DNA from 3 places in the Streptomyces sp. NPDC026589 genome. Region 1 is predicted to be linked to each of the others. Evidence: riboswitches for the same ligand, from Rfam matches in the RefSeq annotation. Region 1 holds a riboswitch; each other region holds the start of a gene.
What was found. A riboswitch is a leader RNA that binds a small molecule or an ion and turns the genes downstream of it on or off. The one in region 1 is predicted to bind thiamine pyrophosphate.
Positions count from the first base shown of each region.

Region 2: another riboswitch for thiamine pyrophosphate. It lies ahead of thiO (glycine oxidase ThiO); the one in region 1 lies ahead of AB0F29_RS13260 (thiamine ABC transporter substrate-binding protein).
Region 3: another riboswitch for thiamine pyrophosphate. It lies ahead of thiC (phosphomethylpyrimidine synthase ThiC); the one in region 1 lies ahead of AB0F29_RS13260 (thiamine ABC transporter substrate-binding protein).

Region 1 covers NZ_JBEZYG010000006.1:269,739-280,098, forward strand. The annotation lists gene whiG (RNA polymerase sigma factor WhiG) at 1-43, shown strand, start outside; gene AB0F29_RS13215 (TetR/AcrR family transcriptional regulator) at 149-706, shown strand; gene AB0F29_RS13220 (M23 family metallopeptidase) at 657-1,457, opposite strand; gene rpsB (30S ribosomal protein S2) at 1,780-2,736, shown strand; gene tsf (translation elongation factor Ts) at 2,836-3,672, shown strand; gene pyrH (UMP kinase) at 3,999-4,775, shown strand; gene frr (ribosome recycling factor) at 4,898-5,455, shown strand; gene AB0F29_RS13245 (phosphatidate cytidylyltransferase) at 5,455-6,540, shown strand; gene AB0F29_RS13250 (methyltransferase domain-containing protein) at 6,806-7,636, shown strand; gene rlmN (23S rRNA (adenine(2503)-C(2))-methyltransferase RlmN) at 7,818-8,924, shown strand; TPP riboswitch at 9,004-9,120, shown strand; gene AB0F29_RS13260 (thiamine ABC transporter substrate-binding protein) at 9,202-10,296, shown strand.
Region 2 covers NZ_JBEZYG010000002.1:277,140-287,499, forward strand. The annotation lists gene AB0F29_RS04250 ((2Fe-2S)-binding protein) at 94-399, shown strand; gene bfr (bacterioferritin) at 448-927, opposite strand; gene AB0F29_RS04260 (sulfite oxidase-like oxidoreductase) at 1,086-1,718, shown strand; gene AB0F29_RS04265 (deoxyribonuclease IV) at 1,685-2,581, opposite strand; gene pknB (Stk1 family PASTA domain-containing Ser/Thr kinase) at 2,588-4,519, opposite strand; gene AB0F29_RS04275 (thiazole synthase) at 4,653-5,447, opposite strand; gene thiS (sulfur carrier protein ThiS) at 5,450-5,716, opposite strand; gene thiO (glycine oxidase ThiO) at 5,713-6,933, opposite strand; TPP riboswitch at 6,931-7,043, opposite strand; gene AB0F29_RS04290 (hypothetical protein) at 7,095-7,436, shown strand; gene AB0F29_RS04295 (FAD-dependent oxidoreductase) at 7,516-8,757, shown strand; gene AB0F29_RS04300 (Rv2175c family DNA-binding protein) at 8,837-9,202, shown strand; gene thiE (thiamine phosphate synthase) at 9,279-9,929, shown strand; gene metF (methylenetetrahydrofolate reductase [NAD(P)H]) at 10,140-10,360, shown strand, end outside.
Region 3 covers NZ_JBEZYG010000009.1:29,915-40,274, reverse strand. The annotation lists gene AB0F29_RS17165 (cytochrome ubiquinol oxidase subunit I) at 1-1,148, opposite strand, end outside; gene hisC (histidinol-phosphate transaminase) at 1,407-2,486, opposite strand; gene AB0F29_RS17155 (LacI family DNA-binding transcriptional regulator) at 2,893-4,005, shown strand; gene AB0F29_RS17150 (metallophosphoesterase) at 4,180-5,352, shown strand; gene AB0F29_RS17145 (hypothetical protein) at 5,558-6,388, shown strand; gene AB0F29_RS17140 (DUF805 domain-containing protein) at 6,469-6,822, opposite strand; gene thiC (phosphomethylpyrimidine synthase ThiC) at 7,123-8,958, opposite strand; TPP riboswitch at 8,951-9,085, opposite strand; gene AB0F29_RS17130 (YibE/F family protein) at 9,156-10,360, shown strand, end outside.

The DNA of each region.
Region 1 (10,360 bases):
CGTGCTCCAGCTCCGGGCGAAGCTGGCCGACGCGGGCCGCTGACACCCCCTTCCGGGCACTCTCCGGCCATCCGATCGGCGGCCGCACCCTTCCCCCGCACCCCTGCCGCCGTAGAGTGGAGGCGTGCCCAGGATTCGAGCGGCCTCGGTGGCCGAGCACCGGACCATGCAGCGCGGCGCCCTCCTGGACGCCGCGCGCTCCCTGCTGTCCGAGGGCGGTACGGAGGCGCTGACCTTCCCCGCGCTCGCCGAGCGCACGGGCCTCGCGCGCTCCTCCGTGTACGAGTACTTCCGCTCCCGTGCCGCTGTCGTCGAGGAGCTGTGCGCCGTCGATTTCCCCGTCTGGGCGGCCGAGGTCGAGAACGCCATGCAGGGCGCCGAGACGCCCGAGGCGAAGATCGAGGCGTATGTGCGCCGGCAGCTCGACCTCGTCGGGGACCGTCGCCACCGCGCGGTCGTCGCGATCTCGGCGAGTGAGCTGGACGCGGGCGCCCGGGAGAAGATCCGGGCCGCGCACGGCGGACTGATCGCCATGATCGTCGAAGCGCTGGGCGACCTCGGCCACACACAGCCGAGACTGGCCGCCATGCTCATGCAGGGTTCGGTCGACGCCGCCGTGCGCCGTATCGAACTGGGTGTCGCGGAGGAGCCGGGCGTCATCGCGGACACCGTCGTCGCGATGGTCCTGCGCGGCGTGAGCGGCTGACCCGGACGGCGTCCGGCTCCGGCACCCCGAACACCGGCAGCAGCCGCGAGGGGCCCTTCCGCAGGAGTGAGGGCGGCAGCAGCGAGAGCGGGTCCAGATAGGCGTCTCCGCGGCGCAGCCCCCAGTGCAGACAGCCCTCGTCGCAGTGGAAGGGCCCTTCCTCCAGCACCCCGACCGGCTGCCCGGCCCGAACGCTCGCGTCCTCCTCGACCAGCGCCCGCACCGGCTCGTACGTGGTGCGCAGCGGCGGCGAACCGCTGCCGGCCACCTCGACGGTGACCACGCCCCGCCCCGCCACCCGGCCCGCGAACGACACCCGGCCGTCGGTGGCCGCCAGCACCCGGGCGCCCGGCCCCGCCGCGAGGTCCACGCCGCGATGGCCGGGCCCGTACGGTCCGGCGGGCGGCTCCCACCCCCGTAACACCGCGGGCCTGCCCGCAAGCGGCCAGCTCCGGGCGCCGCTGCCATCCTCTGTGCCGCCTCCCGTGCCACCCTCCGTGCCGCCTCCCGTGCCACCCTCCGTGCCGCCTCCTGTGCCGGCGCCTGCACGGACGGCACGGACGGACGCGTCGGTGCCCGCTCCCGGCGAGGACGCCAGGGCTCCGGCCGGGACGACGGACCCACCTGGGGCCCAGGGGGCGGCCGGAAGCGGCACGCACAGCGGGAGCACAAGGACCACGAGGAGCACCAGGAGCGGCAGGATCGCGGTGCGGCGGGCGGGGGAGCGGCATGGGCCGGGCTGAAGGGGCATGACGCCACGATGGCCCGCAGGCCCGGATTCCGGGGATCAAGGACCGCTCCTGTGGACTACTCACCGGTTGTGGATATCGCGGCCACCCGTCCGTGGACGTCACCGTCGCCCGGTTGTGGACATCGCCGTCACCAGGCACCCGACCGGTCCCGTACACTTCTTACGGCGATCCGGGTCACCGGGTCGACTTCGCACGCCCCGCCACCTTCCTCTTCTCGGAGGTGGCCGCGCTCCTCGGTCCCTCGTGGCACGGCGCGTCGGGGCGTCAGGCGCGAGCGCAATCCTGCGGTCGCGATAACCGAGCACCTCAAGGAGTACGGCCATGGCCGTCGTCACGATGCGGGAGCTGCTGGAAAGCGGCGTCCACTTCGGTCACCAGACCCGTCGCTGGAACCCGAAGATGAAGCGCTTCATCTTCACCGAGCGCAACGGCATCTACATCATCGACCTGCTCCAGTCGCTGTCGTACATCGACCGCGCCTACGAGTTCGTCAAGGAGACCGTCGCCCACGGCGGCTCCGTCATGTTCGTGGGTACGAAGAAGCAGGCCCAGGAGGCCATCGCCGAGCAGGCGACGCGCGTCGGCATGCCGTACGTCAACCAGCGTTGGCTCGGTGGCATGCTCACCAACTTCTCCACCGTCTACAAGCGCCTTCAGCGTCTGAAGGAGCTTGAGCTCATCGACTTCGAGGACGTGGCCGCCTCCGGCCTCACCAAGAAGGAGCTCCTGGTCCTCTCGCGCGAGAAGGCCAAGCTGGAGAAGACCCTCGGTGGTATCCGCGAGATGCAGAAGGTGCCCAGCGCCGTCTGGATCGTCGACACCAAGAAGGAGCACATCGCCGTCGGTGAGGCGCGCAAGCTCCACATCCCGGTCGTCGCGATCCTCGACACCAACTGCGACCCCGACGAGGTCGACTACAAGATCCCGGGCAACGACGACGCGATCCGCTCCGTCACCCTGCTCACCCGCGTGATCGCCGACGCCGTCGCCGAGGGCCTCATCGCCCGCTCCGGTGCCGCCACCGGTGACTCGAAGCCGGGCGAGAAGGCCGCCGGCGAGCCCCTCGCCGAGTGGGAGCGCGACCTGCTCGAGGGCGACAAGAAGGACGAGACCGCGGCTGCCGCCGAGGTCCAGTCCTCCGTCGAGACCGAGAAGGACGCCGAAGCCGACGCCGAGACGCCGGCCCAGGCCGTCGCCGAGGCCGAGGCCGAGGCCGCTGTCGAGGCTCCGGCCGCCGCCGAGGCCCCGGCCGCCGACGCGGACGCCGAGCAGGCCTGACACCCGTCACGGCTGCTGACGGCGGGGGCCGACGCCACAAGCGTCGCCCCCGCCGTTCACCCGTAGATCTTTCAGACTTCGAGAGAGACATACAGACTCATGGCGAACTACACCGCCGCTGACGTCAAGAAGCTCCGCGAGCTCACCGGCGCCGGCATGATGGACTGCAAGAAGGCGCTCGACGAGGCCGACGGCAACGTCGACAAGGCCGTCGAGGCGCTCCGTATCAAGGGCCAGAAGGGCGTCGCCAAGCGCGAGGGCCGCTCTGCCGAGAACGGTGCCGTCGTCTCCCTCATCTCCGAGGACCAGACGTCCGGCGTCCTCCTCGAGCTGAAGTGCGAGACGGACTTCGTCGCCAAGGGCGAGAAGTTCCAGGCCGTCGCCAACACCCTCGCCGCTCACGTCGCCGCGACCTCCCCGGCCGACATCGAGGCGCTCCTCGCCTCCGAGATCGAGGCCGGCAAGACCGTCCAGGCGTACGTCGACGAGGCCAACGCCAACCTCGGCGAGAAGATCGTCCTGGACCGCTTCGCGCAGTTCACCGGCGCCTACGTCGGTGTGTACATGCACCGCACCATGCCCGACCTGCCCCCGCAGATCGGTGTTCTGGTCGAGCTGGACAAGGCCGACGCCGAGCTGGCCAAGGGCATCGCGCAGCACATCGCCGCCTTCGCCCCGAAGTACCTGTCCCGCGAGGACGTCCCGGCCGAGGTCGTCGAGGCCGAGCGTCGCGTCGCCGAGGAGACCACGCGCGCCGAGGGCAAGCCCGAGGCCGCGCTCCCGAAGATCGTCGAGGGTCGGGTCAACGGCTTCTTCAAGGAGGCCACCCTCCTGGGCCAGCCGTACGCGCTGGACGCCAAGAAGTCGGTCCAGAAGGTCCTGGACGAGGCCGGTGTCACCCTGAAGCGCTTCTCGCGCATCAAGGTCGGCATCTGAGTCCGTCCGGGCGAACAGCACCGGACCCGATAGGGTCGAGGGGGTATCCGGCGCATCACGACCGGGTCCGCGACGCCTGGCACGGCACCTCGCGGCGTTGCCGAAACATCCGAATCGTTCCGCGATGAGGACGTTCCAGCGCCTTGCGATGCACCGCACCGGACGCCGCGGCCTCTCCGGCCCTGATGTGCCGGACACCCCCAGGTGCAGTTGACGGCCGCACCCACGCCGGACGACCGCAGATCTGACGAGGAGGCCATTGCCGCTGTAGGGACACCAGACCCACCGGCAATGGCCTTCTTCGTATGTGCACGAGGAGAATTTCCATGGACAAGGGCGCGGACGCCATTCAGGCCGACGACCAGCGCGACGACGACAAGGGTTCCGGGCGCTTCATGCTGAAGCTCTCCGGTGAGGCATTCGCCGGCGGCGGCGGTCTCGGCGTGGACCCCGACGTCGTGCACACCATCGCCCGCGAGATCGCCGCCGTCGTACGCGACGGCGCCCAGATCGCGGTGGTCATCGGAGGAGGCAACTTCTTCCGCGGTGCCGAGCTCCAGCAGCGCGGCATGGACCGGGCCCGGTCCGACTACATGGGCATGCTCGGCACCGTCATGAACTGCCTGGCGCTCCAGGACTTCCTGGAGAAGGAGGGCATCGACTCGCGCGTCCAGACCGCCATCACCATGGGCCAGGTCGCCGAGCCGTACATCCCGCTCCGCGCCGTAAGGCACCTGGAGAAGGGGCGCGTGGTGATCTTCGGCGCCGGTATGGGCATGCCGTACTTCTCCACCGACACCACCGCCGCCCAGCGGGCCCTGGAGATCGACGCCGAGGCGCTGCTCATGGGGAAGAACGGCGTGGACGGGGTCTACGACTCCGACCCCAAGACCAACCCCGACGCGGTGAAGTTCGACGCACTGGAGTACGGCGAGGTGATCACCCGCAATCTGAAGATCGCGGACGCCACCGCCATCACGCTCTGCCGTGACAACCAGCTCCCGATCCTCGTCTTCGAGCTGACCACCGAGGGCAATATCGCTCGCGCGGTCAAGGGTGAGAAGATCGGCACGCTCGTGAGCGACGAGAGCACCCGGGCCTGACAGCCCCCCAGGATGGACAACGGCCTGCCGGTCGGACACCGTGCAGGTGAGGACGCGACGCAGGACCCGCAGGGCCAGGCGATGACGACGCCGGGCCCACCCAAGACACGCAGGAGCACGTGGTGATCGAAGAAATCCTCCTCGAGGCCGAGGAGAAGATGGAGAAGGCCGTTGTCGTCGCGAAAGAGGACTTCGCCGCGATCCGTACCGGCCGCGCGCACCCGGCGATGTTCAACAAGATCGTCGCCGACTACTACGGCGCGCTGACCCCGATCAACCAGCTGGCCTCGTTCTCGGTTCCCGAGGCGCGGATGGCCGTCGTGACGCCGTTCGACAAGACCGCGCTGCGCAACATCGAGCAGGCGATCCGCGACTCCGACCTCGGCGTCAACCCGAGCAACGACGGCAATATCATCCGGGTGACGTTCCCCGAGCTCACCCAGGACCGCCGCAAGGAGTACATCAAGGTCGCCAAGACCAAGGCCGAGGACTCCAAGATCTCGATCCGCTCCATCCGCCGCAAGGCCAAGGAGACCCTCGACAAGCTCGTCAAGGACAAGGAGTCCGGCGAGGACGAGGTGCGCCGCGCCGAGAAGGAGCTTGACGACACCACCGCGAAGTACGTCGCGCAGGTGGACGAGCTGCTCAAGCACAAGGAAGCCGAGCTGCTCGAAGTCTGATGAACGACTCTACCTGGGGTGCCCCGCAAGGAGCCGGTTACTGGGGCACGCCCGAGATGAGGGCTGCCCCGGCGGGTCCTGCCCACGATGTGCATGGCGCCCAGCAGACTCGGCCCATGCCCAACGTGCCGGACGTTCCCGACGCAGGTAGAGACGCGCAGAGCCGCGACGACCGGGACAGGGAAGCCGCTCACGTCAGCGGCCCCCTGTTCCGTGACGAGAAGCCGCAGGAGCCCATGTCCACCCCGCTGCCGCCCCCGCCGCAGAAGAAGCGTGCGGGACGTGATCTGCGCGCCGCCATAGGGGTGGGCCTGGGTCTCGGCGCCGTCATCGGCGTCTCGCTGTTCATCGTGAAGGCCGCTTTCATCGGCGTGATAGTGGCCGCGGTCGTCGTCGGCCTCTGGGAGCTGACCTCCCGCCTCCAGGAACGCAAGGGCATCAAGGCGCCCCTGGTGCCGCTGGCCGTCGGCGGAGCCGCGATGGTCGTCGCGGGTTACGCGCGAGGACCCGAGGGCGCCTGGATCGCGATGGCCCTGACCGCCCTCGCGGTGCTGGTCTGGCGGATGACCGAGCCGCCGGACGGGTATCTCAAGGACGTCACGGCCGGGGTCTTCGCGGCTTTCTACGTACCCTTCCTGGCCACCTTCGTCGCCCTGATGCTGACGGCGGACGACGGGTCGTGGCGGGTCCTGACCTTCCTGATCCTCACCGTGGTCAGCGACACGGGGGCGTACGCGGTCGGCTGGCGCTTCGGCACGCACAAGCTCGCCCCGCGCATCAGCCCCGGGAAGACCCGCGAGGGACTGTTCGGAGCGGTCGCCTTCGCGATGGTCGCCGGCGCGCTGTGCATGGAGTTCCTGATCGACGACGGCGCCTGGTGGCAGGGACTGCTGCTCGGCCTCGCGGTCGCGGCCAGCGCCACCCTCGGCGACCTGGGCGAGTCCATGATCAAGCGGGACCTCGGGATCAAGGACATGGGCACCCTGCTCCCCGGCCACGGCGGCATCATGGACCGGCTGGACTCGCTCCTGCCGACCGCGCCGGTCGTCTGGCTGCTGCTGGTGCTGTTCGTTGGCTCCGGCTGACCGCTTCGGCGCCCCCGCGCTCCGTCCCACCTGCACGTTTTACGAGTGAGGGTCCGTCGTCCACAGGGCGGCGGACCCTCGCCCGTCTCTGTCTGCGACACCCGTGATCCATGACCGGGTCCGGCGACCCGGCAGGCCCGCGCGGAGGTCACCGTCGGGCCATGCGTGCCTACCGGTCCCGGCGGTCTCTTCGTACTCCAGGACCCCTTGGCTTCCCCGCTTCAACGCACTGGACCTGTCCACCGGTATCCAGGAAACTGCGACCATGCTGAATCCCGAATTAGCACCCTCCGTCATGCGGTTCTACGGCGAGACGGCCGACGAGGACAGCCGTCTGCGCACCTCGGCAGACGGCCGGATGGAACTGGTCAGGACCCAGGAACTCCTCCGGCGCTTCCTGCCCCCTGCGCCGGCGCGTGTGCTCGACGTGGGCGGGGGGACGGGGATTCACGCTGAATGGCTGGTGAAGGACGGCTACGACGTCGCCCTGGTGGACCCGGTGCCCCGTCACGTCGAGGCCGCGTCGGCGGTGTGCCCGGCGGTCGTCGGGGACGCGCGCGACCTGCCCGAACCGGACGACACCTTCGACGTCGTGCAGCTCCTCGGGCCGCTCTACCACCTGCCCGACCCGGCGGACCGGCAACGGGCGCTCGCGGAAGCCTCTCGGGTGGCCAAGCCCGGCGGGCTGGTCGCCGCTGCCGCGATCAATCGCTATGCGTCGCTCTTCGAGCACGTCACGTACGCCCACCTGCACACCGAACGGATACACCACTCCGTCTCCAAGATTCTGGAGACGGCGGTCTACGACGGATCGCGGGGGTTCACCCTGTCGTACTTCCACCGGGCCGAAGAGCTGGTGGCGGAGCTGGTCGCCTCCGGGCTGGAGGATGTGCAGGTCTTCGGCATCGAGGGCCCCGCCTGGTCGCTGGTGAAGGCGGCGGAACAGCAGCCGGGCGAAGGTCCCACGGCTGAGCTGATCGCGTCAGCCATGGACGCGGCCCGCATGGCGGAGCCGTACCCGGAACTCCTCGCCGCCAGCTCGCACCTCTTGGCCGTCGGTAAGGTTCCCGCCGACAGTGCCGACCGACGGCCCTGACCTGCGGACGGGGCCACGGGCCGGGCCGCCCGTGGGCCGTCGGAGGGCTGCCGACGACCGACCCACAACCACCATCCACGACCGGCACCGTCCGGCCCGGGGCGTCGCTGAGCTGGGTGATGACCGCTGAGCCGGGTGATGACCCGGGGCACCTCGTCGTGTCTGCGACACTGGATGAACCATGCCTAAGCCCGGAGAACTCACTTTCGTCGCGCCCCGCGGATCCAAGAAGCCGCCGCGGCACATCGCCGACCTCACGCCCGCCGAGCGCAAGGAAGCGGTCGCCGCGACCGGTGAGAAGCCGTTCCGCGCCCAGCAGCTCTCGCAGCACTACTTCGCGCGGTACGCGGCCGACCCGGCCGAGTGGACGAACATCCCGGCCGGATCGCGGGAGAAGCTGGCCGAGGCGCTGTTCCCCGACCTGATGTCCGTGCTGCGGCACATCAGCTGCGACGACGACACCACACGCAAGACCCTGTGGAAGCTGCACGACGGGACGCTCGTCGAGTCCGTCCTGATGCGCTACCCCGACCGCGTCACGATGTGCATCTCCTCGCAGGCCGGCTGCGGTATGAACTGCCCCTTCTGCGCCACCGGGCAGGCCGGCCTCGACCGCAATCTGTCGACCGCCGAGATCGTGCACCAGATCGTCGACGGTATGCGCGCCCTGCGCGACGGCGAGGTGCCCGGCGGGCCCGCGCGGCTGTCCAACATCGTCTTCATGGGCATGGGCGAGCCGCTCGCCAACTACAACCGGGTGGTCGGCGCGATCCGCCGTCTCACCGACCCGGAGCCTGACGGTCTCGGCCTCTCGCAGCGCGGGATCACCGTCTCCACCGTGGGCCTCGTCCCGGCCATGCTGCGCTTCGCCGACGAGGGCTTCAAGTGCCGCCTCGCCGTCTCGCTGCACGCCCCGGACGACGAACTGCGCGACACCCTGGTCCCCGTCAACACCCGGTGGAACGTCCGCGAGGTGCTGGACGCCGCCTGGGAGTACGCGGAGAAGTCCGGCCGCCGGATCTCCATCGAGTACGCCCTGATCCGGGACATCAACGACCAGGCCTGGCGGGGCGACCGGCTCGGCCGGCTGCTCAAGGGCAAGCGGGTGCACGTCAACCTGATCCCGCTGAACCCCACGCCCGGCTCGAAGTGGACCGCCTCGCGGCCCGAGGACGAGAAGGCCTTCGTCGAGGCCATCGCAGCCCACGGCGTGCCCGTCACCGTCCGGGACACCCGCGGTCAGGAGATCGACGGGGCCTGCGGGCAGCTCGCGGCCTCCGAGCGCTGAGGGCTGTCCCGTAGCCCTTGGCCTCTCCCGCCCGGGCGGCCGAAATCCGCCGGTGTAGCCTGGGCCCGAAATCAACTTCATATTCCGACAGGGGAGCGCCACAGCGCTGAGAGTGCGGCACCAAGGACAGGTTGGCCGCAGACCCTCTGAACCTCGCCCGGGTCATTCCGGGTAGGAAGTTCGGACCTTACTCAAGCTGTTGCGCCCTGCCCGCTTCCGGTTCGCCGGACAGCGGGCGGGGCCGCGTCTCTTCCTGGTCATCTCCAGGAGGAATCACATGAACACCACCACGAAGTACGCGGCGACAGTGCTCGCCGCCGCTCTCGGCGTCACCGTGCTCGCGGGGTGCGGCGACGACGGTTCCGCCGGCTCCGGGGAGTCCATGGGCCCCGGCTCCAAGACCGTGACCCTGGTGAGCCACGACTCCTTCAACGTCTCGGACAAGGTGCTGAAGGCGTTCACGAAGGAGACCGGCTACAAGGTCGAGATCCTCAAGAGCGGCGACGCCGGGGCCGCGCTCAACCAGGAGATCCTCACCAAGGGCTCCCCGCGCGGCGACGTCTTCTTCGGCGTCGACAACACCCTGCTCTCCCGCGCCCTCGACAACGGTCTGTTCACCGCGTACGAGGCCAAGGGCCTGGACACGGTCGCGGCGGACACGCAGACGGACGAGAAGAGGCGGGTCACGCCCGTCGACACCGGCGACATCTGCGTCAACTACGACAAGAAGTACTTCGCCGACAAGAAGCTCGCCCCGCCGAAGACCTTCGACGACCTGCTCAAGCCCGCGTACAAGAACCTCCTGGTCACCGAGAACGCCGCGAGCTCCTCGCCCGGCCTCGGCTTCCTCCTCGGCACCATCGCAGCCCAGGGCGAGGACGGCTACGAGGCGTACTGGAAGAAGCTGAAGGCCAACGGCGTCAAGGTCGTCGACGGCTGGGAGCAGGCCTACAACGAGGAGTTCTCCGGCTCCGCGGGCGGCAAGAAGGCCAACGCCGACCGGCCGCTCGTCGTCAGTTACGCCTCCAGCCCGCCCGTCGAGGTGCTCTACGCCGACCCGCAGCCCAAGGAGGCCCCCACCGGGGTCGCCACCGGCACGTGCTTCCGGCAGACCGAGTACGCGGGGCTGCTGACCGGGGCGAAGAACGAGGCGGGCGGCAAGGCACTGCTGGACTTCATGATCAGCAAGACGTTCCAGGAGGACATGCCGCTGAACATGTTCGTGAACCCGGTCGTGGAGGACGCTGCCCTCCCCGAGCTGTTCACCAAGTTCGGCGAGAAGATCGACACGCCTCCCACCGTCGCACCCGAGAACATCACCGCCAACCGTGAGCAGTGGATCCAGTCGTGGCAGTCGCTGGTCCTGAAGTAGAGCCCGGGGCGAAGACCGCCGGGGCCGACCGGGAACGGCACAGGACCGGGCGGCGCGGGGCCGC
Region 2 (10,360 bases), on a different contig from region 1:
TTTTACGCCGGTTGAGCGGCGGGTAAGGTTAGGTTAGCCTCACCGTGGAAATCGGAGCGGCGCCCGTGACCGACCCGCAGGGAGGTGAACCGCATGTACGTCTGTTCCTGCTTCGGCATCACGGAAGCACAGGTAAAGAAGCATGCGGACGCCGGAGCCTGCACACCCCGCCAGATCGCCTCGGCCTGCAAGGCCGGGACGGACTGCGGTGGATGTGTACGCCGCATCCAGGCGCTGCTGGGCCGGGGCGACTGCCCCCGCCGTGAGCTGCTCGACCAGCGGCAGGAACCCGCGACCGCCTCCCTCGCGCACCCGGTCGCCGCGACCGTCGCGGCATCGGCCGCCGCGGCAGCCGCCATCGGCGCGATCCGCGACGTGACGCTCTCCGACGCCGCCTGACCGCCCCGCACGCCCCGCGAACAGCCTCCGACCCGGATTCGGCCCCGGTCAGCTCTCCGGCTGCTCGATCAGCTGGGCGATGTAGAGCGGCTCACCGAGCTTCTCGACCAGCTCCAGCTGGGTGTCGAGATAGTCGATGTGGTGCTCCTCGTCCGCCAGGATCGACTCGAAGATGTTCGCGGACGTGATGTCGCCCTTGCCGCGCATCACCTCGATACCGCGCTTGAGGCGGTCGATCGCCTCCACCTCGACCTGGCGGTCCGCCTGGAACATCTCGGTGACCGTCTGGCCCACCCGCACATGGAAGAGCCGCTGGTAGTTCGGCAGCCCTTCGAGGAACAGGATCCGGTCGGTGAGGATCTCGGCGTGCTTCATCTCGTCGAAGGACTCGGCCCGGGTGTATTTGGCGAGCTTCGTCCACCCGAAGTTGTCCTGCATCTTGGCGTGCAGGAAGTACTGGTTGATGGCAGTCAATTCGGCGGTCAGCTGCTCATTGAGAAACTCAAGGACCTCGGGGTCGCCCTGCATGGCAAAGGCTCCTTCCAACCGGTGATCGATCTGGCGAGTTGGCGAGATCCTCGCACCGCGCCCGGCGGCCGTCCAGTAAGTGCACGCTTAGTACGAGTTGCCCCGATGGGATACTCCCCTGGTCATGACCACCCCTGCCTGTCTGTCACCATGGAGGCATGGGTCAGCCGGAAAGCCGGGAAAACCGCGAGACAGAGCAGTCCGAGCTTCCGCCGGGACAGCGGCTGCAACGCGGATGGCCGGTCACCCACTACGGGCCCGTTCCCAAGTTCAAGCCCGACCGCTGGGAGTTCCGGGTCTTCGGGGCCACCGCCGACGGTGACAAGCACTGCTGGAACCACCAGGAGTTCTCGGCGTTGCCGTTCTCCTCGGTCGTCGCCGATCTGCACTGCGTGACGAAGTTCAGCATGATCGGCGCCGAATGGGGCGGAATCCCCGCCCGTACGGTCCTCGAACTGGCACCGCCCGCCCCCGACGCCACCCATGTGATGGTCTGGGCGGAGTACGGCTTCTCGTCGAACCTGCGCCTCGACGACTTCGCCTCCGAGCGCACCCTGTTCGCCACCCACAAGGACGGCGAACTCCTCACCGCCGAGCACGGCTTCCCACTCCGCCTCGTCGTCCCGCACCGGTATGCCTGGAAAGGCCCCAAATGGGTCCGGGGCATCGAGTACATGACGGCGGACCGGCGCGGATTCTGGGAGGAGCGGGGCTACCACAACATCGGCGACCCCTGGGGCGAGCAGCGCTACTCCTATCAGGAGGAGCCCGGCGACGGCCCCGAGCTCTGACCCGTCTCCCGTAGCCCTTTCAGCCGGGCCACGTCCGCCGCGTGCCCGTCCCTGCCGCCGGGCGTCTCGATGACCAGCGGCACGCCTTCGGTCGCCGGATGCGCGAGCAGCTCCCGGAAGGGCTCCACCCCGATGTGACCGGCGCCGATGTTCTCGTGCCGGTCCTTGTGGGCGCCCACGACGTCCTTGGAGTCGTTGGCGTGGATCAGCTTGAGCCGCCCCTCGCCGACCGTGTCCACCAGCAGGTCGAGCGTCTGCCGCATCCCCGAGGGGCCGGCCAGATCGTGCCCGGCGGCGTAGATGTGGCAGGTGTCCAGGCAGACGCCCAGCTTCGGGTGGGAGTCCAGCGCCTCGAAGTACGGACCGAAGTCCCAGGTCCGCGAGCAGAGCGAGAAGCCCTGGCCGGCCGTCGACTCCAGCAGCAGATCCGGGGAGTCGTCGTGGGTCAGCTCGTCCAGCAGCGGGCGCATGTGCTCGCGCACCTGGGCCAGCGCCTCGGCGCGCGGCCGTCCGCCGGTCGCCGAACCGGTGTGCACCACCACGCCCAGCGCGCCGATCTCGCGGGCCCGCCGCAGTGAGTGGCGCAGGGACTCCACGGACTTCTCGACCGTCGCCTCGGTGCCCGAGCCGAAGTTGATCAGATACGGGGCGTGGACGTACGCCGGGATCGATTCCGCCGCACACGCGGCCCGGAACAGCTCGTCCTGCGCCGGGTTCCCGGCGGGCGTGGCCCAGCCGCGCGGATTGGCCACGAAGACCTGCACGGTCTCCGCCGCCAGCTCCCGGGCGTACTCCAGGCCGACCTTGGCCAGACCGCCGGCCACCGGGACGTGTCCACCCACCGGGTTGCGCAGAGCGTGCATCTGGTTCTAGAACCCCTTGGTCTTGATCGTGATCGTGGACCCCTCGGGGGCCTGCTCACCGCCGTCCACGGACTGGCTCGCGATCGTGTCGCCGAAGGAGAGGAACGGCCGGTCGACCTTCACGTCGAAGCCCGCCTCCTCCAGGGTGCTCCGCGCCTCGTCGACGTCCCGGCCGGTGACGTCCGGGACGTCCAGCATCCGGGGGCCCTTGGAGACGGTCAGCTCGATCGTGTCGCCCTCGGCGGCCTCGGCCCCTCCGCCGGGGGACTGCTCGGCCACATCGCCCTCGGCCTCGGCGGAGTGGACCCGGCCCGGCAGCACCTCGGGCTTCAGCCCCTCGGCCGCCAGCTCGGCGGCGGCCTCCTCGGCGGAGAGCCCGGTGACGTCCGGGACGTCGATCGGGGCGCCCTTGCTGACGACGAGCGCCACGGCCGTGTCCGGGGTGCGGTCGGTGCCCGCGCGGGGATCCGTGCGGATCACCTCGCCGCGGTCCACGTCCTCGCTGAACTCCCTGGTCACCATCCCGGGGGCCAGGCCCACCTTCTTCAAAGAGCGCCGGGCGTCCGCGAGGGAGCGGCCCACCACATCGGGCACCCGCACGATCTCCGGACCCCGCGAGACGACGAGCTTCACCGAGCCGTTGCCCCGGATCCGGTCACCCGAGGCAGGGTCGCTGCTCACGACCGAGCCCCGTTCGACGGTGTCGCTGAAGACCCGCTCCACGCCCTTGAGCCCGAGCCCCTCGTCGGAGAGCCGCTTCTCGGCGGTCTGCTGGGTCTGGCCCAGCAGCGAGGGGACCTGGGTGAACTGCCCGGAGTTGATGTACCAGACGCCCGTCCCGATGCCCAGCGTCAGCAGGACGGCGGTGAGCGCCATGATCAGCTTGCGGTGCGGCCCGCCGAACGGGCCGCGACGGCCGGTCGCGCGCCGGGGAGCGGCAGGGTCCGCGGGCGGCATCACCAGCCGGCTGGTGCGGTGTACTCCGGCCCCGTCGCCGTCCGCCGGGAGGGCCCGCGGGATCACGCTCGTACGGTCGTCCGCGCCGTCATGGGCATCCGACAGGGCCCCCGGCGGTACGGCGTCCAGCTCGGCGTCGGTCAGCGTGGCACGGGCCTCACGCGCCTCGGCCAGCAGCAGCACCGCGTCGTGCGGGCGCACCTCGGGATTGCGGGCGGTCGCGCTCGCCACCAGGCTGTCCAGCGCGACAGGGAGCCCCGGCACGACGGCGGACGGGGCCGGGACGTCGGAGTTGAGGTGCCGGTAGATGACCTGGGCGGCGTTCTCCCCGGTGTGCGGCTTGACGCCGGTCAGCATCTCGTAGAGCACGACCCCGCAGGCGTACACATCGCTGCGGGTGTCGGCGCTGCCGTGCTCGATCTGCTCGGGGGCCAGGTAGGACACCGTGCCCAGCAGCGAGCCGGTCGTGTCGGTGGCCGTGCCGACCGCCCTGACCAGGCCGAAGTCGGCGACCTTCACCCGGCCGTCGTCCCCTATCAGGACGTTCTCCGGCTTCATGTCGCGGTGCACGAACCCGGCCCGGTGCGCGGCGCCGAGCGCCGCGAGGACCGGCTCCAGGATGTCCAGCGCCGCCCGGGGCTGCAGGGCCCCGCGCTCGCGCAGCACGTCGCGCAGGGTGCAGCCCGCCACGTACTCCATCGCGAGGTAGACATACGCGCCCTCGGCGCCCTGGTCGAAGACCGCGACGACATTGGGGTGCGCCAGGCGGGCCACCGACTTGGCCTCACGGATGAAGCGCTCGACGAACGAGACGTCGGCGGCGAGCGCCGGGTGCATCACCTTGAGGGCGAGCACCCGGTCCAGGCGGGTGTCCACGGCCCGGTAGACCGTGGCCATCCCGCCGACGGCGATGCGCGCCTCAACGCGATACCGGCCGTCGAGCAGCTGCCCGACGAGAGGGTCCTGGAGGGTCGTGTCCACCCCGAGAGTCTACGAGCCGCCGCCGACACCCCGGACGGGCGAGGGCGTTGCCGGGGCCGTTCCGCGATTCAAGCCCCTCCGGCGATTGAGGAGCGGGGGTTCGGGGGCGGCGCCCCCGAACACGTACCGGCGCTCAGAACGCGGGCCGCTCCGGGTCCAGCGTCGCCCGGCCGTCCACCGGGGACGAGGCCTGGGCGAAGTGACGGCGCGGAATCCGGCCCGCCCGGTACGCGAGCCGCCCGCCCTCCACCGCGTGACGCATCGCACCCGCCATCAGCTCCGGCTCCTGGGCCCGGGTCACCGCCGAGGCGAGCATTACAGCGGCGCACCCCAGCTCCATCGCCTGCGCCGCGTCCGAGGCGGTCCCGGCCCCCGCGTCGAGGATCACCGGCACCCCGGCCCGCTCGACGATCAGCTCGAAGTTGTGCGGGTTGCGGATGCCGAGCCCGGAGCCGATGGGGGAGCCGAGCGGCATGATCGCCGCACACCCCACGTCCTCCAGCTTCCGGGCCAGGACCGGATCGTCGTTGGTGTAGGGCAGCACGGTGAATCCGTCGTCGACCAGGACCTCGGCCGCGTCCAGCAGCTCGATCGGATCGGGGAGGAGGGTCCGCTCGTCGGCCACCACCTCCAGCTTCACCCAGTCGGTGCCGAGCGCCTCCCTGGCCAGCCGGGCGGTCAGCACCGCCTCGCCCGCGGTGAAGCAGCCGGCGGTGTTCGGCAGGACCTGGATGGAGAGCCGCTCCAGCACCGAGAGCACCGAACCCCGCACGGTCGGGTCCAGCCGGCGCATCGCGACCGTGGTCAGCTCGGTGCCGGACGCGATCAGCGAGCGCTCCAGCACCTCCAGGCTCGGGGCCCCGCCGGTGCCCATGATCAGCCGGGAGCCATACGTGGTGGGCCCCAGCGTGAAGACGTCGTCGGACATGTTCAGCCTCCCTGGACGGCGGTCAGGACCTCGACGCGGTCGCCCTCGCCGAGCGTCGTCGCGGCCCACTGGCCGCGCGGGACGACGCTCTCGTTGACGGCGGCGGCGACCCCGGAGCGGGCCGGGGTCAGCGTGGCGACGAGGGCGTCCAGATCCGTCCCGGCGGGAACGGCGCGGACGTCCCCGTTCACCGAGACGGCGACGGTGGCGGCGGACACCGGTACGGAGACGGTGGCGCCGGAATCCGGTACGGCGTGCTGCTGGGTCATACGGGCTGCTCCTGGAGTACGGGGGCGGCGAGGGCGGCGGTCTCGAAACGGCCGGGGGTGAAGGGGCGGGCCGTCTCGGGCAGCTCGCCGGTGGTCAGGACGTCAGCCATCGCGTCCCCGGTGACGGGCGTCAGCAGGACGCCGTTGCGGTGGTGGCCGGTGGCGAGCAGCAGACCGGGCAGGGCGGTCGGGCCGAGCAGTGGGGCGTTGTCGGGCGAAGCGGGACGCAGACCGGCCCGGGTCTCGGTGAGCGGCAGCTCGGTGATGCCCGGTACCAGCTCGTGGGCGTCGCGCAGCAACTCGTACACCCCGCCGGCGGTGACGGTCGTGTCCCAGCCCATCTCCTCGCTGGTGGCGCCGACGACCAGCTCGCCGTTCTCGCGCGGCACGAGGTAGACGTGACCGCCCCGGACCACGGCGCGCACGGTGCGGCTGAGGAAGGGGGCGTACGCCCGGGGCACGGTGAGCCGGAGCACCTGGCCCTTGACCGGGCGGACCGGCGGGAGGAGCTCCGGCGGGAGCCCGGCGAGCCGGCCGCTGAGACTGCCCGCGGCGAGCACGACCTGATCGGCCGCGAACTCCGTACCGTCGCCGAGCAGCGCCCCGGCGGCCCGGCCCCCGGCGACGGTGAGCCGCTCGGCGGTCGTCCGGCGGAACGCGACCCCGGCCCGTTCGCACGCGGTCAGCAGCGCCGCGGCGAGGCGGCGGGGATCCACCTGGTGGTCGCCGTCGACCCGGAGGCCGCCGCGGACGCCCGGGGCCAGCATCGGCTCCAGGCGGCGGCACTCACGGCCGCTCAGCCAGACCGACTCCAGGCCCGAACGCTCCTGGAGGGTGTGCAGTTCGCGCAGATGCGCCCGGTCGTCGGAGTCCAGTGCGACGGCGAGCGTGCCGCAGGTCCGGAAGCCGGTGTCCCGGCCGCTCGCCTCCTCCAGCTCGGCGACGAACGAGGGATAGCGGGCGGCGGAGGCGAGGTTGAGCCCGAGCAGCATCTGCTCGCCGTAGTGCAGTTCGGTGACGGCGGCCAGCATGCCCGCCGCGACCTGGGCGGCGCCGCCGCCCGGTTCCGGGTCCGCGACCGTGACGCGCAGCCCCCGCTGGGCGGCCCGCCACGCCGTGACCAGGCCGATGATTCCGCCCCCGATGACGAGGACGTCGGATCCGGGGCCTCTCTTGACGAGGACATCGGATCCGGAGCTTCTCTCCGAGACGCGCATGGGTGTCCAGCCCCTCCCTTCGCCGGCATGACCCGGAGCAGGTTCGTACGGTCGGAGGCCGGCCAGCCTCCCTCTCAGCCCGGTGCGTCCGGGCTCCCGCGAGTGTTCTACCTTGGCCACCCTAAACCCCGCCGCCCCCGGCCAGTAGAGGAGCGCCCGCCATGGCCCGTTCGCTCGACGGACTCGTCCTGTCACCCGTCGCCGACCAGGCCCCGGGCCAGGTCGGCACCCGCACCCGCTTCACGTACCACGAGCTGGACGGCCGGATCTGGGCCGAGTACGCGGGCGGCGACGTGGTCCGCGGTCATCTCGTCGGCACCCGCGACGGGGACGCGCTGGACTTCCGCTACGTGCAGCTCAAGCGGGACGGAACGACCTCGTCCGGGCACTGCCTCTCCACGGTCGTCGACCTCGCCGACGGCCGGGTGCGGCTGGAGGAGCGGTGGGCCTGGGAGTCCCAGGAGGGCAGCGGCACCAGCGTGGTGGAACAGCTTCCTTCCTGAGCTCCCTGCCGGGTTCCTTCCTGGGTTCCTTCCCGCCACCCCCTTACCTGACGACCTGTCAGATGATTAAGGTGGACGGGTGAGCGAGCAGACGGAACAGCGGACGGCGCGGCAGGCACGGCACGTCGTGGTCGTCGGGGCGGGCATGGCGGGCGTGCAGAGCGCCGTGGCCCTGCGCGAGGCGGGCTTCACCGGGCCCGTCACCCTGATCGGCGCCGAACCCCACCAGCCCTACGACCGGCCGCCGTTGTCCAAGGCCGTCCTGCTGGGCAAGGCCGAGGACTCCGCCTTCGACGTCGACTTCGAGGCCTTGGACATCACCCTGCGCCTCGGCCTGGACGTCACCGCCCTGCGCGCCGCCGACCATGTGCTGGACACCGCCGACGGGCCGGTGTCCTACGACGCCCTGGTCCTCGCGACCGGCGCGGAGCCCATGACCCTGCCCGGCGCCGAGGGCGTGCCCGGCGTCCACCTGCTGCGCACCCTCGACGACGCCGCCCGGCTGCGGCCCGTCCTGGACCGGCAGCACGACGTGGTCGTCGTCGGGGCGGGCTGGATCGGCGCGGAGTTCGCCACCGCCGCCCGCGCCGCGGGCTGCGCCGTCACCGTCGTCGAGGCCGCCGCCCGCCCGCTCGCGGGCACCCTGCCCGCCGAGGTGGCCGCCCCGATGACCGCCTGGTACGCCGACAGCGGCGCCGAACTCCTCACCGGCGCCCGGGTCGACCGCGTCGAGGAGGGGGCCGTCGTCCTCGACGACGGCCGGGTCCTGCCCGCCGGGGCCGTGGTCGTCGGCATCGGCGCGCGCCCCGCCACCCGCTGGCTCGCCGGCTCCGGGGTCGCGCTCGGCCCGGACGGCTCGGTCACCGCCGACAGCGCCCTGCGTACCTCGCTGCCCGATGTGTACGCGGTCGGGGACTGCGCCTCCTTCCCCTCCGCCCGCTACGGGACACGCCTGCTGGTCCACCACTGGGACAACGCCCTCCAGGGCCCACGCACCGCGGCTGCCGCGATCATGGCCGTACAGGCCGGGGAGCCGCTCCCCGTCTACGACCCCGTCCCGTACTTCTGGTCCGAGCAGTTCGGCCGCTTCGTGCAGTACGCCGGCCACCACGCCGACGCCGACACCCTGGTGTGGCGCGGCGACGGGGCGGACACCGCCTGGTCGGTGTGCTGGCTGCGCGACGGCGCGCTGGCGGCCGTGCTCGCCGTGGGCCGCCCGCGCGACCTCGCCCAGGGCCGCAGGCTCATCGAGTCGGGGGCCGCCCTCGACCCGGAGAAGGTGGCCGACCCCGCCGCACCGCTGAAGTCCGCCGCCCTGTGACGGACCGGCGACCCGCCGGGCCGCCCCGTACGGTCGGCCCGGCTACCGGCTGTCGGTCCGGGATGGCACGCTTGTCCCTGTGACCGAGATTGACGCAAAGACCGATGCTCTCGTCCCCGCCTGGCTCCACCTTCCCGACATCGCGGAAATGCTCGATGTCCAGGTGACGCGCGTACGGCAGCTGGTCAGGGATGGCCAGCTCATCGCCGTACGCCGTGGTGAGAACCGGGCGCTCCAGGTGCCCGCCGCCTTCATCGACGGCGACAAGGTGGTCAAGGGCCTCTCCGGCACCCTGACCCTCCTGAGGGACGACGGCTATTCCGACGAAGAGATGCTGGAGTGGCTCTTCACTCCCGACCCGACCCTGCCCGGCACCCCCGCGCAGGCGCTGAGCGAGAATCGCGGTACGGAGGTGAAGCGCCGCGCCCAGGCGCTCGCCGTCTGAACCGATACGACGGAAAACGGTGCACGGGCCGCCCGGCGCGGCCCGTGCACCGTCACGACCACGGGGGAGCCCACCCATGTCCACGCCTCGCGAGCAGCTGTCCGATGCCCGGCTCTACCTGTGCACGGACGCCCGCAAGCGCCAGGGTGACCTCCCCGCCTTCCTGGACGCGGTGCTCGCCGCCGGCGTCGACATCGTCCAGCTCCGGGACAAGGGCATGGAGGCCGCCGAGGAGCTGGAGCACCTCGCCGTGTTCGCCGACGCCTGCCGCCGGCACGGCAAGCTCCTCGCGGTGAACGACCGCGCCGACGTCGCCCACGCCATCGACGCCGACGTGCTCCACCTCGGCCAGGGCGACCTCCCGGTCCCCGCCGCCCGGGCGATCATCGGCGCCGACCGCCTGATCGGCCGCTCCACGCACGCCGAGGCCGAGGTCGACGCGGCGCTCGCCCAGGAGGGTGTGGACTACTTCTGCACCGGCCCCTGCTGGCCCACTCCCACCAAGCCCGGCCGCCACGCCCCCGGCCTCGGCCTCGTGCGCTACACCGCCTCCCTCGGCGGGTCACGGCCCTGGTTCGCGATCGGCGGGATCGACGCGGGCAATCTGGACCAGGTGCTGGACGCCGGAGCCCGCCGTGTCGTCGTCGTCCGGGCCATCACCGCGGCCGACGATCCCGCCGCCGCCACCGCCGAGCTGGCCCGACGCGTCAGGGCCCGCGCGCTCTGATTCTCCGCGCGCCGATCAGCGCGCCGATCAGCGCGCCGACCGTCGCGCCGCCCCGCATGCCGGCCCGCGTACCGACGCATCTGTCGGCTTGCGCGCCGACGCGGAACCTCCCGTCTCACTTGTCCGAGGGCTGGACAACAGTCCGGCAAAACGAGACAAAGTCGGTTGCTGCGGTTGGGGGAGCGTCCACCGCCTGGTTAACCTCCCCCTATGGCCCTTGGCACACCCTCCACCAGGACGGATCACGCGCGCACCGTGCGTGACCTGCTAGCGACCGGCAAGACGTCGTACTCCTTCGAGTTCTGGGCGCCCAAGACGGAGAAGGGCGAGCGGAACCTCTGGAACGCGCTCCGGCGCGTCGAGGCGGTCCGTCCCAGCTTCGTCTCCGTGACGTACGGCGCCGGCGGTTCCACCCGCGCCGGGACGGTCCG
Region 3 (10,360 bases), on a different contig from region 1:
TTGTTCTTGAAGAGGACCAGATGGGGCACCTCGTCCTCACCGGTCCGCAGCGCCGGTGGCAGCAGGAACTTCCTCCGGGTCAGCCAGAGCCCCAGGAGGCCGAGGCCGAAGGAGGCCATGCCGAAGCCGATCATCCACCGGAAGCTCCAGAACGCGACCGGGATGTTGGGGCGGTAGTCGCCGGGCCCGTACTTCTCCTCCATGCTCTTGTTGATGTCGTTGATGCCGGGGACGTGCGAGTTCGGGTCGTTGTTGGCGAGGAAGGAGAGCACACCGGGGATCGAGATCTCGACCGAGTTGTGGCCCTTGCTGACATCCCCGTACGCGAAGATCGAGAACGGCGCCCCGTCCTGTCCGTCCCAGAGGGCCTCGGCGGCGGCCATCTTCATCGGCTGCTGCCGGAACATGACCTTGGCGAGGCTGTCACCGCTGACGGCGGTGAGCATCCCGGCGACCACGACGGTGATCAGGCCCAGGCGCAGCGAGGTCCGCATCACCGGGATGTGCTTCTTGCGCGCCAGGTGGAACGCGGCGATGCCGACCATGAAGGCTCCGCCGACCAGGAACGCCGCCGTGATGGTGTGGAAGAACTGGGTGACCGCGGTGTCCTGGGTGAGCACCCGCCAGAAGTCGGTGAGCTCGGCGCGGCCGCGCTCCTCGTTGATCCGGTAGCCGACCGGGTGCTGCATCCAGGAGTTGGCCGCCAGGATGAAGTAGGCGGAGAGGACCGTGCCGAGCGAGACCATCCAGATGCAGGCGAGGTGGATCTTCTTCGGCAGCTTGTCCCAGCCGAAGATCCACAGACCGATGAAGGTGGACTCGAAGAAGAAGGCGATCAGCGCCTCGAAGGCGAGCGGAGCGCCGAAGACGTCACCGACGAAGCGCGAGTAGTCGGACCAGTTCATGCCGAACTGGAACTCCTGGACGATGCCCGTGACGACGCCCATGGCGATGTTGATCAGGAACAGCTTGCCCCAGAACTTGGTCGCCCTGAGGTACTTCTCGTTCTCCGTCCGCACCCAGGCGGTCTGCAGGCCCGCGGTGAGCGCGGCGAGCGAGATCGTCAGGGGGACGAAGAGGAAGTGGTAGACGGTGGTGATGCCGAACTGCCATCGCGCCAGGGTCTCCGGCGCCAGAGCGAGGTCCACGTCGTCAGTCTCCTTACATCGCCGTGGTCGTACCGGCACTACGCCCCTTTGATCCCTCCGATTACGGGAGAAAGCAGGCGAGCTTGTGAACGCGTTCACATTCACAAGCAATTATGGCGCACACACTTTCGGACCCTTCGCCGGGGGTACCCCTTTTCGGTCCCCGCCCCACGAACCCGGCCCCCGCCCCACGCAAAAAGGGCCCCGGACCTCGCGATCGAGGTCCGGGGCCGCCCGGCCGCACAGGCGCGTGCGGGTCTACAGCTCCGCGCGGAACGCCTCCGCCGTCTTCAGGAAGAGGTCGTTGCCCTCGTTCTCGCCGATCGAGACCCGGACGCCCTCGCCCTTGAAGGGCCGCACGACCACCCCGGCCCGCTCGCAGGCCCCGGCGAAGTCGAGGGTCCGCTCACCGAGCCGCAGCCAGACGAAGTTCGCCTGCGACTCCGGCACCGTCCAGCCCTGGCGCACCAGCTCCGCGCTCACCCGGGTGCGCTCGGCGACCAGCGAGCCCACCCGGCCCAGCAGCTCGTCCTCCGCGCGGAGCGAGGCCACCGCCGCGTCCTGGGCGAGCTGGCTCACCCCGAAGGGGACCGCGGTCTTGCGCAGCGCCGCGGCCACCGGCTCGTGGGCCACCGCGAAGCCGACCCGCAGCCCGGCCAGACCGTACGCCTTGGAGAAGGTCCGCAGCACCGCCACGTTGGGCCGGTCCCGGTAGATCTCGATGCCGTCCGGCACCTCGGCGTCGCGGATGAACTCCTTGTACGCCTCGTCGAGCACCACCAGCACATCGCTCGGCACCCGGTCGAGGAACCGTTCCAGCTCGGCCCGGCGCACCACCGTGCCGGTGGGGTTGTTGGGATTGCAGACGAAGATCAGCCGGGTCCGGTCGGTGATCGCCTCCGCCATCGCGTCGAGGTCGTGCACCTCGCCGTCGGTCAGCGGGACCTTCACCGAGGTCGCGCCGCTGACCTGCGTGATGATCGGGTACGCCTCGAAGGACCGCCAGGCGTAGATGACCTCGTCGCCGGGTCCGGAGGTGGCCTGAAGCAGCTGCTGGGCCACCCCCACCGACCCGGTGCCGGTGGCGAGATGCGCCAGGGGCACACCGAAGCGGTCGGCCAGCTCGTTCATCAGGCCGGTGCACGCCATGTCCGGGTAGCGGTTGAAGTTCCCCGCGGCGGCGAGCGCCGACTCCAGCACCCCCGGCAGCGGCGGAAAGGGGTTCTCGTTGGAGGACAGCTTGTACGCGACCGGTCCGCCGGCCGCCGCCGGCTTCCCCGGCACATAGGCGGGAACGCCGTCCAGCTCGGCGCGCAGCTTGGGGCTCGTCTCGCTCACCGCAGGTCCTCCTCGACCGTCTGTTCACAGCAATACTGCACACCTTAAGAGGATTGGGCCCCGCTGCGAATGGCCCGAGCGGGAAATCGACCGCAGTGCCCGGGAATGGGGCGTCATGCGGGGCCGGTCCGAGCCCCTCCCGAGGGGGGAGCGTTTCGCGTTCCGGCGCGCGCTGGTGGCTCGCGCCGTGGCGCGCGTCCCCCGAAGTGGTGAGTTGAGACCTCTTCGAGACATCGCACATACAGCAGGCTGCCGCCCTCCAGTACCTGAAACAGCTATGCAAGAGCAGCCAACTCCCTTGCATTACAAGGATTCTGATGGGCTGTGACCTTGCAGAAACGTGCCTGTCAACGTGTGCATATGCGACCGGACCGACCACCCCTCGGAGCCCTACTATCGGCTCGCCATGACAGCAGCAGGGAAGCACCAGGTGAGCCGGACGGAGACCCCCCGGCGCAGCGGCCGGCCAGGACGGGCGGGGATCCGTGATGTGGCCGCCGCGGCCGGAGTCTCGATCACGACCGTCTCCGACGCGCTCAACGGCAAGGGCAGGCTCCCGGACGCCACCCGCCGCCATGTCCGCGAGGTCGCCGAGCGCCTGGGCTACCGCCCTTCCGCCGCGGCCCGAACCCTCCGTACGGGCAAGTCCGGCCTGATCGGCCTGACCGTGACCACGTACGGGAATGAACCTTTCACCTTCACCGAATTCGCGTACTTCGCGGAGATGGCGAGAGCCGCGACCTCCGCGGCGCTCGCCCGCGGCTACGCCCTCGTCATCCTCCCCGCCACCTCCCGGCACGACGTCTGGTCGAACGTCGCGCTCGACGGGACCGTCGTCATCGACCCCTCCGACCAGGACCCGGTCGTCACCGAACTCGTCCGCCAGGGACTGCCCGTGGTCTCGGACGGCCGCCCGGCCGGGACGCTCCCCGTCACCGCCTGGGTCGACAACGACCACCGGGCCGCCGTGCTCGACCTCCTCGACCATCTCGCCGCCGCCGGAGCCCGCCGTATCGGCCTGCTGACCGGCAACACCACCGACACGTACACCCGGTTGTCCACCACCGCCTACCTCCACTGGTGCGAGCGGGTCGGCCAGGATCCCGTCTACGAGTCCTACCCGGCCCACGACCCCTGCGCGGGAGCGGTCGCCGCCGACCGGCTGCTCGCCCGCCCGGACCGCCCCGACGCGGTCTACGGGCTCTTCGACCCCAATGGGACCGACCTCCTCGCCGCGGCCCGCCGCTACGGACTGCGGGTCCCCGAGGACCTGCTGCTGGTCTGCTGCAGCGAGTCCACCGTGTACGCGGCCACCGAGCCGCCCATCACGACGCTCTCGCTGAAGCCCCGCCGCATCGGCACGGCCGTCGTCCAGCTCCTCATCGACGCCATCGAAGGGGTCGAGCACGACGGGCCGGTGGAGCAGGTCATACCGACGGAGCTCATCGTCCGGACCTCCTCGCAACGACGTCCACCGCGCACCACGGTCAGCGCGCCACGCTCCCCCAGCGGGGACTGATCATCTCTTTTCGGACTAATCAGCCGGTGAACCGAGCGTGCGCCCGGATTCACCACCCCTGGTGCGTCACACAGGTCGATCCGCATTCCTATGATGGGCGCACGACACCGCGGACCACCTCTACCAGGCAAGGCCCGTCAGGTGTACGGCGGCGCGACGGTGGTGGAGGGGTCGATGACTCAGGGGGCCGGTCAGGAACCCGTGGTGCGGACGGCGACGTTGCGTGACTTCCGGGTTCCGCCGTATGCGCAGACGCCCGTGCCACCGCAAGCGCAGGCGGCGCCTCCTTCCCCGGTGCCACCGCGGGCGCCGGAACCGAACCCTCCGGCGCCCGGCGCCTCCGTGCCCCCGGCAGTGCCGCCGCGCGCTCCCGCCCCGCCCCGGCCGCCGCATCCCGGCAACGCCGTCGTGGGCGGCGAGCAGCCGGAGGGCTACACCCCGACCGAGCGGGACCTCCCGGTCATCCGTCGCGGCGACACGGTCCAGGTGCAGACCGTTCCCGAGCCGCGCCCCGTGGCCGAGGACAGCCGCGGCCCGCTCTTCGTCGTCGGCGACGTCCACGGCTACCTCGACGAGCTGATCGCCGCCCTCGGCGCGCAGGGCCTCATCGACGCCGACGGGAACTGGGCCGCGGGCAACGCCCGTCTGTGGTTCCTCGGCGACTTCACCGACCGCGGGCCCGACGGCATCGGAGTCATCGACCTCGTCATGCGGCTCTCCGCCGAGGCGGCGGCGGCCGGCGGCTACTGCAAGGCCCTGATGGGCAACCACGAACTGCTGCTGATCGGCGCCAAGCGGTTCGCCGACACTCCCGTCAACTCCGGGGCGGGCACCGCCACCTTCCAGGCCGCCTGGCTGCTCAACGGCGGCCAGAAGACCGACATGGAGCGCCTCCAGGACGTCCACCTCCAGTGGATGTCCCGGCTCGACGCGGTCGTCGAGGAGGACGGCCATCTGCTGATGCACTCCGACACGACGGCCTACCTCGACTACGGGTCCACCATCGAGGACGTCAATGACACGATCACGGCCATTCTCACGCGCAACGACGCCGACGAGTGCTGGGACCTCTTCCGCAAGCTCACCAAGCGGTTCGCCTTCCGGGACGAGGGCGGCGCCCAGGCGGTGCGCGAGCTGCTGACGACGTACGGCGGACAGCGCGTCGTCCATGGTCACAGCCCCATTCCCTACCTCCTGGGCGAGGTCGGCACCGAGGACGGCGAGGACGGCGCGGGGCCCGTGATCAACGGCCCGCACGTGTACGCGGACGACCTCGCCATCGCCATGGACGGCGGAGTGACCATGGCCGGAAAGCTGTTGGTGGTTCAACTCCCGCTGCATGACTGACCGTCGGCGGGGAAGGCGCTTCAGGTTCCGCCTGCGCCGACCTCGCCGATCGACGGGCCCGTCACCGGGCCCAATTCTGGAAACACCCTGTCACCCCGTGCCGTGAGCGCTCTACCATCGGCGTATCAGTGGCAGGCTCTCCTCCGTTTCCGCCCGATCGCCCGGTCTCCACGCGGGCAGCCGGGCACCGACGGAGCATCGGGGGATGCAGATGACAAGCGCTCCGCACCTGCTGGCCGAGGACGGACCCGAGTACGAGCGGATCCTGGGCGACGCACTGCGCCACGCTCATGAACGCCCGGACCTGGAGGGCGTCGGGGACCGGCTCAACACCGAACAACTGCGCACCATGGCGCTCAGCGCCACGGCGCTGATCACCGCGGCCGCGGCCACCGAGTACGAGCACTACGTGAAGGCCCGCGGCGAACTGCGCCGCGCGGCGGCCGCGGAGGGGATCGACGGCGGCCCGGCCACGGACGGGCCGCAGAGCACGGCGGCCGGCTCGGGCGCCGGCATAGGCGCGGTCATCACCGTCCTGACCCCGCTGCTGGCCGGCTCCGCGGCCGTCATCTTCCTGCTCGTCGGCTATCTGGTGAAGGCGGTCGGCCCGTCGGTGACCTTCGGCGGCACGATGGTCGCGGCCGGGTGGTTCTTCGCCGCGGTCGCCGCCGCGGCGATCCTGGTCGCGGCCGTCGGGCTGCTCGTCACCGCGCTCCGCAACGGTGCGACGTCGCTGGCCGCCGAGGACGAGGAGCAGGAGCTACCGGAGGACGTCGCACGGGCCAGGGAGGCGTGGCGCCACGCCCTGCTGGAGCGCGGCATCCTCCCGTTCCTCCGGGACGCCCTGGCCGACCCGACCGCGGGGCCCGCCGCACGGACCCCGCACCGTTCGCCCAACCGCATCCCGAAGGTCGGGTACAGCAGGCCGGACTTCTCCGGCCCGGACGACGGGCCGGCGGCCGGTCCCCGGCCGACCTTCACCAGCCCCGACTTCTCGAGCCCGGACTTCGGCGGACCGGAGCACCGGCCGGAGTGAGGTCCGGGTACGGCGAAGGCCGGGGCGGCTGTGTGCCGCGCCCGGCCTCGCGGTGCTCCGGAACGTACCGGAGCTGTCGGTCAGACGGCCGGAGCCAGCTTCGGGTTGGCACCGTGCTGGTTCGCCTCCGGCTTGCCCTCCGAGGCGAGGAAGACGAGCAGGATGATGGCGCCGACCAGCGGGACGAACGAGATGAAGAACCACCAGCCCGAGCGGCCGGTGTCGTGCAGACGACGCACCATGACCGCCAGCGACGGAACGATGACCGCGGCGAGGTAGAGGTAGTACGGGATCTGCGTGTCGATCGCCATGCCGAGCACCGACAGCACCACGCCGATGATGAAGTTGAAGAGCACGAACATCCAGTACTCCTTGCGGCGCGCGCGTCCGCTGAAGCCTGCGTAGTTCTTGAGTACGTCCAGGTACCAGTTCACTGTGATTCCCTCCCCGGCCCCCGATCCGAGGGGGCGCCAATTTCAAGCCAAGCAAGCCGGAAAGTAAGCCACAGATAAGGAAAGGGTCAAGCGCAGGTGAGCTGCGGGCCAAACGTACATACAGCTGCCACACGACTGTATCCATACTGTCGCTTGACAAGGTAACCAACCGGGGCAAAACAGCCTGAAGTGGCCGTAGTTGCTCGGTAAGCCATAGAACACCCATACGCTCCTGGCCGGATCCGGCCTCGGTCCCGCGGAGAAGCCGACCGCCGGGGAAGGCCCGGCGGCCGGCCCGCGTCAGTCGGCGATGGGCAGGTAGACCCGGTTGCCGGCGGCCGCGAACTCCTTCGACTTCTCGGCCATGCCCTCCTCGATCTCCTCCTGCGAACCACCGTGCTGACGCCGGATGTCCTGGGAGATCTTCATCGAGCAGAACTTCGGCCCGCACATCGAGCAGAAGTGCGCCGTCTTCGCCGGTTCGGCGGGCAGCGTCTCGTCATGGAACTCCCGCGCCGTGTCCGGGTCGAGGGCCAGGTTGAACTGGTCCTCCCAGCGGAACTCGAACCGCGCGTCGGAGAGGGCGTCGTCCCACTCCTGCGCACCCGGGTGCCCCTTGGCCAGGTCGGCCGCGTGGGCAGCGATCTTGTAGGTGATGACGCCCGTCTTCACGTCGTCCCGGTTCGGCAGTCCCAGGTGCTCCTTGGGCGTGACGTAGCAGAGCATCGCCGTGCCCCACCAGGCGATCATCGCGGCGCCGATGCCGGAGGTGATGTGGTCGTAGGCGGGCGCGACGTCCGTGGTCAGCGGGCCGAGCGTGTAGAACGGCGCCTCCTCGCAGATCTCCTGCTGGAGGTCGATGTTCTCCTTGATCTTGTGCATCGGGACATGCCCGGGGCCCTCGATCATGGTCTGGACGCCGAACCGCTTGGCGATCGTGTTCAGCTCGCCCAGCGTGCGCAACTCGGCGAACTGCGCCTCGTCGTTGGCGTCCGCGATCGACCCGGGCCGCAGTCCGTCGCCCAGGGAGTAGGTGACGTCGTACGTCGCGAGGATCTCGCAGAGCTCCTCGAAGTGCTCGTAGAGGAACGACTCCTTGTGGTGGGCGAGACACCAGGCCGCCATGATCGAGCCGCCGCGCGAGACGATGCCGGTCTTACGGCGGGCCGTCAGCGGAACGTACGGCAGGCGCACACCGGCGTGCACCGTCATGTAGTCCACGCCCTGCTCGGCCTGTTCGATGACGGTGTCCTTGTAGATCTCCCAGGTCAGCTCCTCGGCCCGGCCGTCGACCTTCTCCAGGGCCTGGTAGAGCGGGACGGTGCCGATCGGCACGGGGGAGTTGCGCAGCACCCATTCGCGGGTGGTGTGGATATTGCGGCCGGTGGACAGGTCCATGACCGTGTCGGCGCCCCACTTCGTCGCCCAGGTCATCTTGTCCACCTCCTCCTCGATGGAGGAGGTGACGGCCGAGTTGCCGATGTTGGCGTTGACCTTCACCAGGAACCGCTTGCCGATGATCATCGGCTCGATCTCGGGATGGTTGACGTTGGCCGGCAGCACCGCCCGGCCCTGCGCGATCTCCTCGCGGACGACCTCGGGCTCCACGTTCTCCCGGATCGCCACGTACTCCATCTCCGGGGTGATCTCCCCCCGTCGGGCGTACGCGAGCTGGGTGACGGGGCGTCCGTCGCGGCTGCGGCGCGGCTGGCGCGGGCGGCCGGGGAAGACGGCGTCGAGGTTGCGCAGTCCGCCGCGCGGCGAGGTGTGCTTGAGCCCGTCGTCCTCGGGGCGGGCCGGCCGGCCCGCGTACTCCTCGGTGTCGCCGCGGGCGATGATCCAGTTCTCCCGCAGGGGCGCGAGGCCCCGGCGGACATCGGTGTCGATGGAGGGATCGGTGTACGGCCCGGACGTGTCGTACAGCGTCACGTCCTTGCCGTTGGTGAGGTGCACCTGTCGAACCGGCACCCGGAGGTCCGGGCGCGAGCCCTGGACGTACCCCTTGTGCCAGCCGATGGACTTCCCGGCCTCGTTGTTCGGCGTCCCGTCGCCCGGCGTCGTGCCGCCCGGCGTCGTGCCGTCCGGCGTTCCGTCGTTCTGTTTCGAGGCAGGCGTGCGTGCGTCCGCTGTGGTCATGAGACCTACTCCCTACGCCGGCATTACCCGGTAACAGGTTCGGCGGTCGGCGCAGCGTGTTCCCGTACGGATGTACGGCGATCAGCGCCCTCTCAGCCCGGTGCTCCGAGCTCCCGCGTGTGCAAAGGTGCCTCCACGCTAGCGTCCTTTCGGGCGAGCTGACCAGAGGGGCCTCCCGTTCTTGCGATGATCGCCCCGTGACCTCCCCCCAAAGCGACCCCGCACCCCAGCCGCCCCAGGGCCACAGCCACGGCCACACCCACAGCCACGGGCCGGCCGCTCCGGTCTCCCGGCACCTGCGCAAGGTGATCGCCGCCGTGCTGATCCCGTTCGCGACGGCGGTCGTCGTCGGCCTGATCGCGTTCTGGCCCGGCGGCGCGCCCGACCACGAGCGCACCGGCGTCGGATTCGACCGGCAGACCCAGGACGGCAAGGTCGTCCAGGTCGTGAAGGTCGACTGCGCGGACGTCAACGCCGCGCAGGTGCCCCCGACCGGTGACACCTCCACGCCCTCGGGACGCGAGGCCGTCAACGAGCAGGAGGGGGAGTGCGCGAAGGCCACCATCGAGGTGACCAGCGGCGACGACAAGGGCCGGAAGTTCGTCGAGGTGGTCCAGCCGGACGCTCCCCGACAGCTGAAGGAGGGTCAGGGCGTGGTCGTCGCGTACGCCCCCGACGCGCCGCGCGACCTCCAGTACTCGGTGACCGACGTGGACCGGAAGGTCCCGATGGCGGTGCTGGCCGGGATCTTCGCGCTGGCGGTGGTCCTGGTGGGCAGGATGCGCGGAGTGATGGCGCTGGTGGCGCTGGTCGTGTCGTTCGCCGTGCTGACCCTGTTCATCCTGCCGGCGATCCTGCAGGGCTCGAACCCGCTGGTCGTGGCGGTGATCGGGGCCAGCGCGATCATGCTGGCGGCCCTCTATCTGTGCCACGGGGTCACGGCCCGTACGTCGGTCGCGGTCGTCGGCACGCTGATCTCGCTGCTGCTGATCGGGCTGCTGGGCTCCCTGTTCATCGGCTGGGCGAACCTGAGCGGCAACACCGACGACAACACCGGCCTCATCCACGGCCTCTACCCGGACATCGATATGAGCGGTCTGCTGCTGGCCGGTGTCATCATCGGTTCGCTCGGGGTGCTCGACGATGTGACGGTCACCCAGACCTCCGCCGTCTGGGAACTTCACCAGGCGGACCCGCGGATGGGTTGGAAGGGTCTGTACCGGGCAGGTATCCGGATCGGAAGGGACCACATCGCCTCGGTGGTCAACACCCTGGTGCTGGCGTACGCGGGCGCGGCGCTGCCGCTGCTGCTGCTCTTCTCCATCGCCCAGAGCAGTGTGGGGACGGTGGCCAACAGCGAGCTGGTCGCCGAGGAGATCGTCCGCACACTGGTCGGATCGAT